3 regions of the Nonomuraea sp. NPDC048881 genome follow, and region 1 is predicted to be linked to each of the others. Evidence: riboswitches for the same ligand, from Rfam matches in the RefSeq annotation. Region 1 holds a riboswitch; each other region holds the start of a gene.

The links. A riboswitch is a leader RNA that binds a small molecule or an ion and turns the genes downstream of it on or off. The one in region 1 is predicted to bind cyclic di-AMP.
Region 2: linked by a shared signal. The riboswitch ahead of AB0C33_RS31295 (C40 family peptidase) and the one ahead of AB0C33_RS17355 (C40 family peptidase) in region 1 are both predicted to bind cyclic di-AMP.
Region 3: linked by a shared signal. The riboswitch ahead of AB0C33_RS16380 (hypothetical protein) and the one ahead of AB0C33_RS17355 (C40 family peptidase) in region 1 are both predicted to bind cyclic di-AMP.

Annotation. Positions count from the first base shown of each region.
Region 1 covers NZ_JBEZGC010000004.1:469,766-474,034, forward strand. The annotation lists gene AB0C33_RS17345 (branched-chain amino acid aminotransferase) at 1-289, opposite strand, end outside; gene AB0C33_RS17350 (3-isopropylmalate dehydrogenase) at 490-1,536, opposite strand; cyclic di-AMP (ydaO/yuaA leader) riboswitch at 1,636-1,795, shown strand; gene AB0C33_RS17355 (C40 family peptidase) at 1,826-2,389, shown strand; gene AB0C33_RS17360 (NAD(P)-dependent alcohol dehydrogenase) at 2,373-3,365, opposite strand; gene AB0C33_RS17365 (DUF2306 domain-containing protein) at 3,547-4,182, shown strand; gene AB0C33_RS17370 (response regulator transcription factor) at 4,155-4,269, opposite strand, start outside.
Region 2 covers NZ_JBEZGC010000009.1:359,819-364,087, forward strand. The annotation lists gene AB0C33_RS31285 (M48 family metalloprotease) at 1-652, opposite strand, end outside; gene AB0C33_RS31290 (hypothetical protein) at 664-1,497, opposite strand; gene AB0C33_RS31295 (C40 family peptidase) at 1,704-2,186, opposite strand; cyclic di-AMP (ydaO/yuaA leader) riboswitch at 2,317-2,478, opposite strand; gene AB0C33_RS31300 (NlpC/P60 family protein) at 2,829-3,755, opposite strand; gene AB0C33_RS31305 (NYN domain-containing protein) at 3,888-4,269, opposite strand, start outside.
Region 3 covers NZ_JBEZGC010000004.1:275,890-280,158, reverse strand. The annotation lists gene AB0C33_RS16395 (PadR family transcriptional regulator) at 1-203, opposite strand, end outside; gene AB0C33_RS16390 (MDR family MFS transporter) at 260-1,714, shown strand; gene AB0C33_RS16385 (DUF5302 domain-containing protein) at 1,762-1,962, shown strand; cyclic di-AMP (ydaO/yuaA leader) riboswitch at 2,128-2,262, shown strand; partial or broken gene AB0C33_RS16380 (hypothetical protein) at 2,486-2,914, shown strand; gene AB0C33_RS16375 (alpha/beta hydrolase) at 3,200-4,075, shown strand; gene AB0C33_RS16370 (hypothetical protein) at 4,118-4,269, opposite strand, start outside.

The sequences.
Region 1 (4,269 bases):
ACGGCCGGAAGGTCGCGATCGAGCCGGAGATCTGCCGGTACGCCTTCAGTCCCTCGAACAGCTCCTGCGCATAGTGGAAGACCGAGGTCGCGGGGTTGAGCGAGAGCGGCCCGTACGGCATGAGCCGGGCGTCGTGCCAGCCCTCGCCGTCGGTGTAGTCGATCGAGATCATGTGGTCGGTGAAGACCTGCCCGAATCCGGGGTTCGCCAGTACCTGCTCCCGCTCGGCCGCGGTGCGAGCGTGGTCGGAATGCTGCACGTCGAAGCTGAGCTTCTGAGCGATGGTCATGACGGAGGTCCTTCTCTCTACGAATCTGCGACTTCGAAAGCTGATTCTGTTAGCTACTGCCCGCGAGCAGTATTCGTACTTCCTAGTGTCTCGCGATTTGGGATAGCAAGAGGCAGTTGGGGTGGTTAGATCCGGCGAACGCGAAAAAGCGCCTGGCAGTCCGTGTTCGGACCGCCAGGCGCGTGCGGGGCTAGGCGGTCCTAGCCGGCTACTCGCGCGGCGATGTCGTCGCCGATCTCGCTGGTCGTGCGGCCGGCGCGGCCGGTCACCCGCTCGGCGATGTCGGCGGCCACGGCCTGCTCGACCTTGGCGGCCTCGGCGTGCAGGCCGAGGTGGTCGAGGAGCATGCCCACGGACAGGATGGTGGCGGTCGGGTCGGCCTTGCCCTGACCGGCGATGTCGGGCGCGCTGCCGTGCACCGGCTCGAACATGCTCGGCGAGGTGCGCTCGGGGTTGATGTTGCCGCTGGCCGCCAGGCCGATGCCGCCGGCGATCGCGGCGCCGAGGTCGGTGATGATGTCGCCGAACAGGTTGTCGGTGACGATCACGTCGAAGCGCTCGGGCTGGGTGACGAAGAACATCGAGGCCGCGTCGATGTGGCTGTAGTCGGTGGTGACGTCGGGGAACTCCGCGGCCACGCGGTTGACCGTGCGCTGCCAGAGGTCGCCGGCGAAGGTGAGCACGTTCGTCTTGTGGACGAGCGTGAGCTTCTTGCGGGGCCGCGACTGAGCCTTCTGGAAGGCGTACCGCACGACGCGCTCGACGCCGTGGGCGGTGTTCAGCGACTCCTGGGTGGCGATCTCGTGCGGCGTGCCGCGGCGCATGACGCCGCCGGTGCCCGCGTAGAGACCCTCGGTGCCCTCGCGGACGACGACCATGTCGATGTGCTCAGCGGTGGCGCCGGCCAGCGCGGTCTCGACGCCGGGGAACAGCTTGACCGGCCGCAGGTTGACGTAGTGGTCGAACTCGAACCGGAGCTTGAGCAGCAGGTCGCGCTCCAGGATGCCGGGCGGCACGCTGGGGTCGCCCACGGCGCCGAGCAGGATCGCGTCGTAGCCGCGCAGCTCTTCGAGCACCGCGTCGGGCAGGGTCTCGCCGGTGCGGTGGTAGCGGGCTGCGCCCAGGTCGTAGTGGGTGGGCTCGATCTTCGTGCCCACGGCCTCCAGGACCTTGAGCCCTTCGGCTACGACCTCGGCGCCGATGCCATCCCCGGGGATGACGGCCAGGCGGATGTTACGCGACTCCATGGGCGGTACCTTACCGGCTCGTCTCGGCTGACGAACACATCATCTCAACAACCGGACAATCCGTTTTGGGGGGATTGCGACCTTTTGACCGTTTCGTTAGAGTCCGACGAGCCTAATCCACGCAGCCGCTGCGTGGAGCCGGGGACCCACCTTTCCCCCCGGGGCGAATCGGCTGCGCCTCCCCCCCGAGGAGCCGCCGTAGGGCTACTTCCAGGCCCGAGCCCGTCAGCTAACCCGGTCGGCCACGTGGAAGGACAGTCCCCTGTCTAGCATCGCCATCCTTGTGGCGGTGGCAGCGGGCGCCGCAGGTCTCGTGCCTGCCGCCCCCGCGGCTCCCGCCGCTCCGGCCGCCCCCACCCCCTCCATCACCCTCACCGGCCCCCAGGTGAAACAGGTCCAGGAACGGCACGTGCCGAAGCCGGCCTGGAAGGTCGCCCTCGAATACGCCATGGACAAGCGCGGCACCCCGTACGTGTGGGGCGGCGCCAGCGAGCGGGGCTACGACTGCTCGGGCCTCATGCTCCGAGCCTACGAGGACGCCGGCATCGAGCTCCCCAGAACCGCCGCGGAGCAGTACGGCGCCTTCTCCAGGAAGATCGCCTGGAAGGACCTCAAGCCAGGCGACCTGGTGTTCTTCAGCGGCCTCGGCCACGTCGGCATGATCTCCAAGCCCGGCTACATGGTCCACTCCCCCCACACCGGCGACGTGGTGAAGGAGGAACGCCTGTCGCAGTGGCGCAGGCAGGCCTTCGTCGGCGCGGTACGCCCCGACCCCAAGGGCGTCAAGCGCTGGGCCGACTACAAGCAGCTCCAGAAGGCCCCCGCCCCCGCCATGCTCACCGCGACCCTGTGACGACGACCTTCCCCGGGGCGTGCCCCTCCTCCTGGTAGCGGACGGCCGCCGGGAGCTCGCCGAAGGGGAAGGTCCGGTCGATGACCGGGGTGACCGCGCCCCGCTCGATCAGCCCGGTCAGCGTCAGCAGGTTCGCCCTGTTGCTCCCGCAGCGGACGACGTCCGCCCTGACGATCCGCTGCGGGACGAAGGGCCCCGACGCGAGCGCGGCGAACATGTGGCCGGCCGGCTGCACCCAGCGGCCGGCCGGCCCGCCGACCAGCACGTACGTGCCCTTCCTGGTCAGCACGCGGCGGCAGTCCGCCAGCCGGCGGCCGCCCGCCACGTCGAGCAGCAGGTCGAAGCGCCGGCCCGACGCCGCGAAGTCCTCCTTGGTGTGGTCGATGACGTCGTCCGCGCCGAGCGAGCGGACCAGGTCCGCGTTGCGCCCGCTGCACACGCCCGTGACGTGCGCCCCCAGCGCCTTGGCCAGCTGCACGGCGAACGTGCCCACGCCGCCGGACGCGCCGTTGACCAGCACCTTCTGGCCCGGCTGGAGGCGTCCCTCGTCGCGCAGCGCGATCAGCGCGGTGTTGGCCGCCATCGGCACCGCCGCCGCCTGCTCGAACGACAGGCCCGCCGGTCTGGGCGCCACCTCGCCCTGCCGCAGGCAGACGTACTCGCCGAAGCCGCCCCCGAGCGACATCGCGTACACCTCGTCGCCGGGACGGAACAGCGTGACGTCCTTGCCGGCCGCCTCGACCTCCCCCGCCACGTCGGCCCCGAGGACGGCGATGCGCGGCCGGCGCAGCCCGACCCCGCCGCCCATGACCCGGGCCAGGTACGGCTCCCCCCGCATGAAGTGCCAGTCGTAGGGCTGCACGGACGTGGCCCGCACCCGGACCAGCACCTCGTCGTCGCGCGGCACGGGCCGCTCGACGTCGGTCAGGACGAGCTGGTCGGGCGAGCCGAACGAGCGCAGGACGTACGCCTTCATCGTTTTCTCCCTCGTGCCGCTGATGTGCCGCCAGTGTGGGCGTGACCTGCGCGGACGCTCAACGGTCGAAAGGCGACGGCTCGATGGCCGAAAGTACGACGGCCCGCCCGCCGATGGTGCGAACCAGGACCGGCCGTCCGCGCGATGACCGGGCACGGGCGCGGGCGGCACGCTCTCAGGCATGAGATGGATCGCACCCGCCGGGCTGCTCGCGCTCAGCGTCGTCCCGCTGGTCGCCGGCGCAATCCGGGTGACCGAACTGGCCGCCGGCGCCCCCGTGACGGCGGACAACGCGCGCTTCTTCGCCATGCCCGTGCCGGTGTTGCTGCACATCCCGGCTTCCCTGGTGTTCTGCGTCCTCGGCACGTTCCAGTTCCAGGCCCGGTTCCGGGCCGGGCGGCCGGGGTGGCACCGCGCGGCGGGGCGGGTGCTGGTGGCGTGCGGGCTGGTCGCGGCGCTGTCGGGGGTGTGGCTGACGCTCTTCTCCGACCTTCCCGCCGGCGACGGGATGTTGCTGGCCGCCTTCCGGCTGCTGTTCGGGACGGCCATGGCCGCCTGCCTCCTGCTCGGCCTGGCCGCGATCCGGCGGCGCGACGTGGCCCGGCATCGCGCCTGGATGACCCGCGGGTACGCGATCGGGCTCGGCGCGGGCACGCAGGCGTTCACCCTGGCGTTCGGGCTGGCCGCCTTCGGGGCGCCCGGCGAGCTCGGCCGGGCGCTGCTCGTCGGCGCGGGCTGGGTGATCAACCTGGCGGTGGCCGAGTGGGTCGTCCGCAGAACCCTCAGAGGTCAGGTGCGTACGCGGTCGGTCTCGTAGGCCCACATGGCGATCTCGACGCGGTTGCGCACGCCGAGCTTGGTCATCAGGCTCGCGACGTGGCTCTTGACCGTGCTGAGCGAGATG
Region 2 (4,269 bases), on a different contig from region 1:
AGCGGGATTCCACGCGTTGCCGTTGGCGGGCGATCAGGTGCTCCGCCGTTCCCGTCAGCTTGCCGGTTCCTGGACGGGCCTCGACGCCTTCGGCGAGGGGGGTGGCGGGATCGCCCGCGCCCTTGCCACGGCCCCTGCCCTCGCCTCCGCCTTTGCCGCCCTTGCCCTTGCCGCCGCCCTTGCCGCCGCCCTTGCCGCCGCCCTTGCCGCCCTTGCCCTTGCCGCCGCCCTTGCCGCCCGTTCCCGGGTCGTCGGGGGCCTCGGGGCTCTTGCCGGGGGTGTCCGTGTCCTCGGCGGCCTGCGCGCTGGTCTGGGCGTCGGTGGCGGGGGCGTCGGCGCGGATCGCGTGGGGGCGGTCGTCGGGGGTGGGGGGTCGGGGGTGACGGGGGTCCTCGGTGTCGGGGTCGGCGTCCGCGTCGGGGCGGGCGTCCGGATAGTCCGGGTCGTCGGGGTGGCCCGGGGACTCGGGGGGCTCGTTGGTGCCGGACGGCTCCGGCGGCGCACCGTCGCCGGGCCGGTCTGCGCCGTCGTCCCTGATGGCCACACCGCCGCCGTGCGCCGCCGCGACCGCCGTGCCGGGCTCGTCGGCCCCTCTGGCGACCGCTCCGGCGGGCTCGTCCCCTTCCCGGGGCGGGTCGTTCCGCTCGCTCATCTGCCTCCCCTTCACGCGAGCTGCTCTCGTACGTACTCGCGCCACCGTGCCGCCAGCGTCTCGGCGGTGAGCCCCACGGAGGCGAGCGCCTGATCGACGCCGGCCACGCGGGCATCACGGTAGAGCCGTACCAGGGTCCCGTCACCGAACCGGTCTGCGAGGAAGCGACACGCCATCCAGGCCTCCTGGTACGCCCGCGCGAGCCGTCCGGGATCGGCGGCCGTGGGGGCGAAAGCCGCAGGTCCGGGCAACTCGCTCGGCAGCCGGCCGGCCCTTACGTCGGCGGCGAGTTCGGCGGCGGCCGTCCCGACGGGGAGCCCGGCGTCGCGGTAGGCCACGTAGTCGGCGAACCCCTCGTAGAGCCAGACGGGCAGCCGGTCGGTGCCCGCGGCGACGTGGGTGAGCTCATGGGTGAGGACGACGTCGCGTCCCGTGGGGGTGAGCCGGGCGAACGAGCCGGGCACGACGATCACCCTGGCGCCGTCGGCCACCGCGGCCAGCCCGTCCAGCGGGCCCGTGCCCGCCAGCCCGGCCGCCTCGGCGTCGGAGTCCGGCACGACGACCAGCGCGCGCACCGGCCGGCCGAGCACCGCGGACACCCGCCGTCCGGCGAGGTCCGCGCGGCGGGCCAGATCGGCGAGCACGCCGGGCTCTGCGCGGTGCCCCACGACCACGGACCGCGCGCCGCGGGCCACCTGACCGCCGTCGCTCCACAACCCGCGCGCCCCGGCGGGCAGGACGGCGGCGGGCGGCGCGTCGGCGACCACGAGCACCGCCGTCGACAGCAGCAGGACCGAGAGGAGCAGCCGCGGACCGCGAAGGGACGGACGCACCTGCGAGGACACGGCCCGATGCTAGTAGGCCCACGCCCCTCCCGGCCCCTTCCCGAGGACCGGGCCCTCCGCCGGACCGATCCCGTCGCGGAGCCGAGCCCTCCGCCCGGACCGATCCCGTCGCGGAGCCGGGCCCTTCGCCGGACCGGGCCCTGCTCGGGGCCGGGCATGCGACAGGCCCCGGCCCGGACCGGGGAGGGTCCGGGCGGGGCCCGTTGTCACGCGCCGGGACGCACCGCGCCGACGAACGACGACTTACGCCATCCGCCCAGTTTGTCGATGCGCACCCGTTCGCCGGTCCGCGGCGAATGGACCATCTTGCCGTGGCCGACGTACATGCCGACGTGGCCCAGCCCGTTGAAGAACATCAGGTCGCCCGGCTTGAGATTGCGCCAGGAGACCTTGCGCTTGATGCGGGCGAACTGGCTGTTCGTCACGCGCGGGAGTCGTACCCCGGCCTTCTTCCAGGCGTACTGGACGAGTCCGGAGCAGTCGAACGCACCAGGGCCCGTGGCCCCGTACCGGTACGGGTCGCCGACCTGATGCTTGGCGACGGCGACGGCCCTGCGGGCCTTCGACGCCTGCCGCGCGGCCTTGGCCGACTTGGCAGACCTGACGGTCCTCGCCGACTTGGCCGACTTCGCAGTGGCCGCCTTGGCGGTGCTGGACACCGCGGTGAGCCTGGCGGCCGATTCGCTCACCGTCTGCGCCCCGGCCGGCACGGCATGGAGAACCGCACCTCCGGCCGTCACGGTCATCGTGAGTGCGACGCCCCTCAGGGCAAGACGGGACAGACGGGGGTTATGCAGGGAGGTAGACAGGATTTCTCCTTGTGTCTTCCACGAACGCCTACCGGGTTAGCTGACGGATTCGGGCCTGGAAGTCGCCCTACGGCGCGAGACGCGCCGATTCACCCCTGATCCCGGGGGATTACGGGATCTTTGGGTCCCCGGCTCCGTGCTCCTGGCTGCACGGACTCGGCAGGTCGCCGCCCGATGGTTGTGCCTGAACGGGGATATCGGCGGCGACCGCTGGATTTTCATCTGGTCCGCATCGGGGTTCCGATGTCGATCCGCGGTGCGCATGGCTTGCTGACCGCGACGCCAGAAACTACGCCGAGGGGTCAAGATTTGGCAAAGGGAGACTCGGCCTGTAAAGATCAGATAAAGATGCAAGTAAAGGGTGAAACCCCTGCTGGACCTCAGGGTTCCGTTACCGCTTTGTGACCCTTCTCACACTTCCCGGCACACCCGATTGTCAGGGCGCTTTCGCCCCGTTTGTCCCGTTCGCCTCAGCGATTACGGGCACGCCGAAGCCGCCCGAGATTTCGGGCGGGGACCGAGTCAGGGGCGGATGGCTCCGACGAGCGGACGACCGTAGTCGGCGAGGCGGACGACCTTGACGACGTCGCCCGTCTGCGGCGCATGGACGATCTTGCCGCCGCCCGCGTAGATGCTGACGTGCCCGAGCCCCTCGCTGAAGATGAGGTCACCCGGCTGGAGGTCCTTGAGGTCCACCTTCCGGCTCGCGCCCCAGGCCCACTGCTGCCACGTCGTACGCGGCAGCGAGACGCCGGCGGCGCGCCAGGCTGCCTGCGTCAGCCCTGAGCAGTCGTAGCCGCGCGGGCCCGTGCCCCCGTAGATGTACGGCTTGCCCACCTGGGCGAAGGCGAAGTTCAGGACGGCCGCCGCGCTGCCCGAGGCGGGACCGGTGTACTTGATGCCGGTGCTGTTGGGGTTGCCCGGGTTGTAGGCCCCCAGCTTGTCCAGGAGCTTCTTCTGCTGGCCGACCAGCTTCAGCACCTCGGCCCGCTCCCGCTGGACGGCGTCCCGCTCCTTGTCGGCGTCGGCGAGCGCGGTCTCGGCGTTGTCGCGCTCGGCCTTGAGCCCCTTGTTCTCGCGGTCGAAGGCGGCCAGCTTCTCCAGCCGCTCGCGCGAGAGCTGCCCGGCCATGGCCAGCCCGGCCAGCAGGTTCTCGGGGTCGTCGACGCCGACCATGCCGGGCAGGGAGGTGACGTCCCCGCCCAGCTTGTAGGAGTCCACCGCCACCCTGATGATCTCGGCGCGGAGGTCGGCGACCGTCTGCAGCTTCTGCTTGTAGCGGTCGTTGAGCCTGGTGTAGGCGTCCTTGGCCTTCTTGTAGTTCTCGGTCGCCGTGTTGTACCGGTCGACGACCTTGTCGGCCTTGTCGTTCAGCTTCTCCAGCTTGGCCTTGGCCTGTTTGAGGGTGGGCTTGGGATCAGCGAGCGCCGCACCCATCGGGACCGTCATCAGTCCGATCGCGAGACCCGCGGCCACCGTCACCCGGCCAAACCTCACAGCGTCGCCTCCCAGGGATTACACCTGGGGCGAAATAGTACAGAAGTGGCGGGTGGGGTCTCGCCAATAGTGCTAATTCGTAACTTATGCGCGGCCCAACCGGCGCAGCAGCAGACCGGACGGAACCGGTCTGGCACCCATCCGGCGTACGGACTCGGCGACCTCGCGGTCGGAGGAGACGACGGCCATGGCCCGGCCGGGCGGCTCGGCCCGGACGAGCTGGCGGATCAGGTCGTCGGCGATCTCCCCCGGCGCGCTGAACAGCACCCGCACCCCGCGCGGCGCCACCACCTGCACCGGCGCGTTGAGTTCGGCGCCGTCGAAGACCACCGTCACCTCGACCCGGGTCTGGGCGACCAGCCCGCCGAGGCCGGTCATCAGCCGGTTGCGCTGGTCGGCGAGGGTGAGCGTGCCGTAGCCGGTCTTCGTGACGTTGTAGCCGTCGATGATCAGGTGGACCTGCGGC
Region 3 (4,269 bases), 190 kb from region 1:
GCGTAGATCTTGCGGCCCCGGGCGCCCTCGTGCTCGACCGTCACCAGGCCGTCGGCGGCCATCTTGACCAGTTCCGGATAGATCTGCGTGTGCCCCGCCTGCCAGACGTGGTTGAGCGAGTGCTCGAACTTCTTGGCCAGGTCGTAGCCGCTGGCCGGGCCTTTGGTGGCGAGCAGGCCGAGGAGCGCGATCCGCAGGGACATGCCCGCCAGCATAGCGAAGGCTTGACATGTCAGCTCTTACATATCAATCTTCACCTGTGACTAATGACATGAAGACCAAGGGCAACGGGCTGGTGTTGCTGGCGGTGCTCGGCGGGATGTTCCTGGCGATGCTCGACCAGACGATCGTCGGCACCGCGCTGCCCCGCATCACCGGCGAGCTGGGCGGCACCCGGCTCTACACCTGGGTGGTCACGGCCTATCTGCTCACCTCCACCGTCACCGTGCCGCTGTACGGCAGGCTGTCCGACCAGCACGGCAGGAAGCCGCTGCTGCTCGTCGGGATGTCGGTGTTCGTCGTCGGATCGGCGTTGTGCGGGCTCGCCCAGGACATGACCCAGCTCATCGCCTTCCGCGCCGTGCAGGGGCTGGGCGCGGGCGCGTTGCTGCCGCTGTCGCTGGCCCTGGTGATGGAGATGTTCCCGCCCGGACGCAACGGCGCCCGCGTGCAGGGCGCGCTCGGCGGCGTGATGGCGTTGACGTACCTGGCCGGGCCCTTCCTGGGCGGGTTGTTCACCGACCACGCGAGCTGGCGGTGGGCCTTCTACGTGAACGTGCCGCTCGGGATCGTGCTGATCGCGATCGTGGTGCTGCGGCTGCCGTTCCGTCCGGGCACCGGCGGCGGGGGCCGGCCGGACTACGCGGGCATCGCGGTGTTCAGCGTGGCCATCAGCGCCCTGCTGCTCGGCCTGACCGAGAAGGGCCTGGACGGCAACTCCTGGACCTCCCCGCCCGTGGCCGGGCCGATCCTGCTGGCGCTGGTCCTGCTGGCCGCGTTCGTGCTGGTCGAGCTGCGGGCGGCGAACCCGGTCATGCCGATGCACCTGTTCCGGGACCGTACGTACACGCTGGTCAACGCGACCTCGTTCTTCACCGCCTTCTGCATGTACGCCGGCGTGGTGTTCCTGCCGCGCTACTTCCAGCAGGCGCTGGGCGTCAGCGCCACCGAGTCCGGGCTGAGGATCTACCCGATGACGCTGGCGATGGTGGCGGGCAGCGCGCTCATGGGCACGCTGATGTCCAGGACGCGCACGTACAAGCCGTGGCTGGTCGGGGCGCCGTTCCTGCTGGTGGCCGGCAGCCTGCTCTGCCTGAACCTCACCGTGCGCACCGACGGCCTGCTGCTGGCCGGGTGGATGGCGCTGCTCGGGCTCGGCATGGGGCCGATGTTGTCGGGGCTGACCGTGGCCGTGCAGCAGGCCGTCGCGCCGCGGTACATCGGCACGGCCTCGGCCAACCTCACCTTCTTCCGGCAGATCGGCGGCTCGGTGGCGCTGGCGCTGGCCGGCACCGCGTACACGTCGGTCATCACCACGGACGCGCCGGTCCACGGGCTCGCGGCCGCGCACGCCTCGGCGGCGGCCGTGGTCATCCCGTCGCTGGGCGTGGCGGGCGCGGTGATCGCCCTGGTCGCGCTGGTCATGATGCCTGGCAGGCGGCTGGAGCAGGCGCCCGCGGCGGAAAGCAGAGTGGAGGCCGGTTTCGCGTCGTAAGCGACGTCGTGCGAAGCTGTGGATGTCCCCAGAACCAGGAGGTCCTCATGGCGGAAACACCGGAGCCGGAAGTCAGCGAGACTCCCGAGGACGAGATGAAGCGCAAGTTCCGCGAGGCGTTGGAACGCAAGCGCGGGCAGCAGGCCGACTCGGCCGCGGGTGGCAGGGGCGTGGACCCGTCGAAGATCCACGGGGCGCACGGTCCGGCAGCGAGTAAAAGATCCTTCAGGCGCAAGAGCGGCGGCTGAAAGGTCCGATTTAGCAGGGGGTACGGCATGCCGTGCCCCCTTTCTCTTTACCTCGATAGGTAGATCTTTACCCGGTTCATGACGATTCGTTTGTATTTGTCCGAATCTCTGGGTACCGTCTTAACCAATTACCAGCTGGTGGCGTAGTCCCTACCAGGAGAGGGACGACAGCTGGCGCCGAATCCCGACTTGTCGGGAACCGGGGACCCATCTCATTGGGGTGAATCCGGCCATGTGCCGGTAGGGCATCTCCACGCCCGAACCCGTCAGCTAACCCGGTAGGCGAGATGGAGAGGACTTCACGCATGTACCACCTCGTCGTACCCCCGGACAGTGTAGTGACGACCGCCTGCTGAGCGGTCTCTTCCCTGACTTCCCCCACGCGCCGCGTAACCACCCTTTCGGCGCTCTGCCCGGTTACGCACCGTAGTCACGCGCGTTCCCCCTGTCCCCTCGCGAAGGACTTCACTGCTTCATGTCTCGATTTGGCCTGCGCTCTCTCGCCCTGCTGTCCGTGTCCGCCATGGGCGCGCTGACGATCTCCGCCACCGGCGCCCACGCCGACACCGGCGACGACCAGAAGATCCTGCTCAAGGGTTCCACGAAGGCCTCCTACTTCTGGGACGACTCCTCCGGCCGGGCCGGCGACACCGGCCTCCCCGCCAGCGGCAAGCCCATGCAGAAGGGCCTGGCCGCCAGCCCGAGCTGGCCCCTCATGACCGAGGGCTACGTGACCTACAACGGCAAGAAGATGCCGTTCTTCGTGGGCGACCGCGGCCCCGGCGAGCCCTCCAGCCGTGGCGTCATGCTCGACCTCGACGCCAAGACCTTCGCCGAGCTGACCGGCGGCACCTTCAACCCCGACACGCTCGGCGTGGACGGCAACGGCGGCCAGGGCCACATCAAGATCGACTACGTCATCACCAAGTGGGGCGACGGCAAGGGCAAGAAGAACTACCCCGTGGCCTTCTCCACCGGCGCGTGGGGCAGGTTCGACGACAACCCGGCCGAGCCTCCCAAGGTGCTGGCCGACAAGCCCGCCGAGGACGCGGCCGGTTCCGCCGGCGGCCAGGTCGGGAAGACCGTCGCGATGGGCGGCACCGTCATGGCCGGCGTGCTCGTGCTGGCCGGCGGCGGCGTGGTGCTCGGCGGCGAGCGCCTGCGCAAGCTCCTCAACGACTGATCTCCGGACAGACCGCTCTTTACGCCTCGCGACTAGAATGACATTCTGGTCGCTGTGATCCAGCGCGCAGCCGCCAACGGCATCGAGATCGCCTACGAGAGCTTCGGCTCACCCGCGGGCAGGCCCCTGCTGCTCATCATGGGACTCGGCGCCCAGCTCATCCACTGGGACGACGAGTTCTGCGAACTCCTGGCCGAGCAGGGCCACCACGTCGTCAGGTTCGACAACCGCGACGCGGGCCTGTCCACCCATCTCCACGACGAGGGCGTGCCCGCATGGGGCGCGCCCTCGCCGTACGTGCTGGACGACCTGGCCGACGACAGCGCCGGGCTCATGGACGTCCTGGGCCTGCCCGCGGCGCACGTCGTCGGCGCCTCGATGGGCGGGATGATCGCCCAGGCGCTGGCCATCCGGCACCCCGCTCGCGTGCTGAGCCTGACCTCGATCATGTCCACGCCCGGCCCGCAGGCGGCCCCGCCGACCGAGGCGGCCGCCGCGGTGCTCTTCGCCAAGCCCGCGACCGACCGCGAGGGGGTCGTCGCCGGCGCGCTGACGACCTGGGCCGTGCTCGGGTCCCCCGGCTGGGAGCTGGACCGCGAACGCGTCACCAGGCTGGCCGGGCTCGCCTTCGACCGCTGCCACGACCCGGCCGGCACGGCCCGCCAGCTCGCCGCCATCATGGCCTCCGGCGACCGCACGTCCGCGCTGGGCGGGCTGAAGGTGCCCGCGCTGGTCATCCACGGCGAGGACGACCAGCTCGTGCCGCTCGCCGGCGGGCGGGCCACGGCCGCCGCCATCCCGGGTGCCCGCCTGGTCACCTACCCCGGCATGGGCCACGACCTGCCCCGCGCCCTCTGGCCCGCGATCGTCGCCGAGATCACCGCCCACACCGGCTCCGCGACGCCCGCCCGGCCCGAGCCCGCCGCGTGACCCGCCGCATGACCCGCCGCGGAGCCTCGCTGCGCGGGCCGGTCAGAGCTCCAGCTTCTCCTCGATGACCTTGAGCATGTGCCGGGCCAGGGCCAGGTTGGCCCGGTTGCGGTCGAGGGCGAGGTAGAGGAACAGGCCCTTGCCGCTGCGACCGGTCAGCGGGCGGATGATGTGGTACTGGGCGGTCAGCGTGA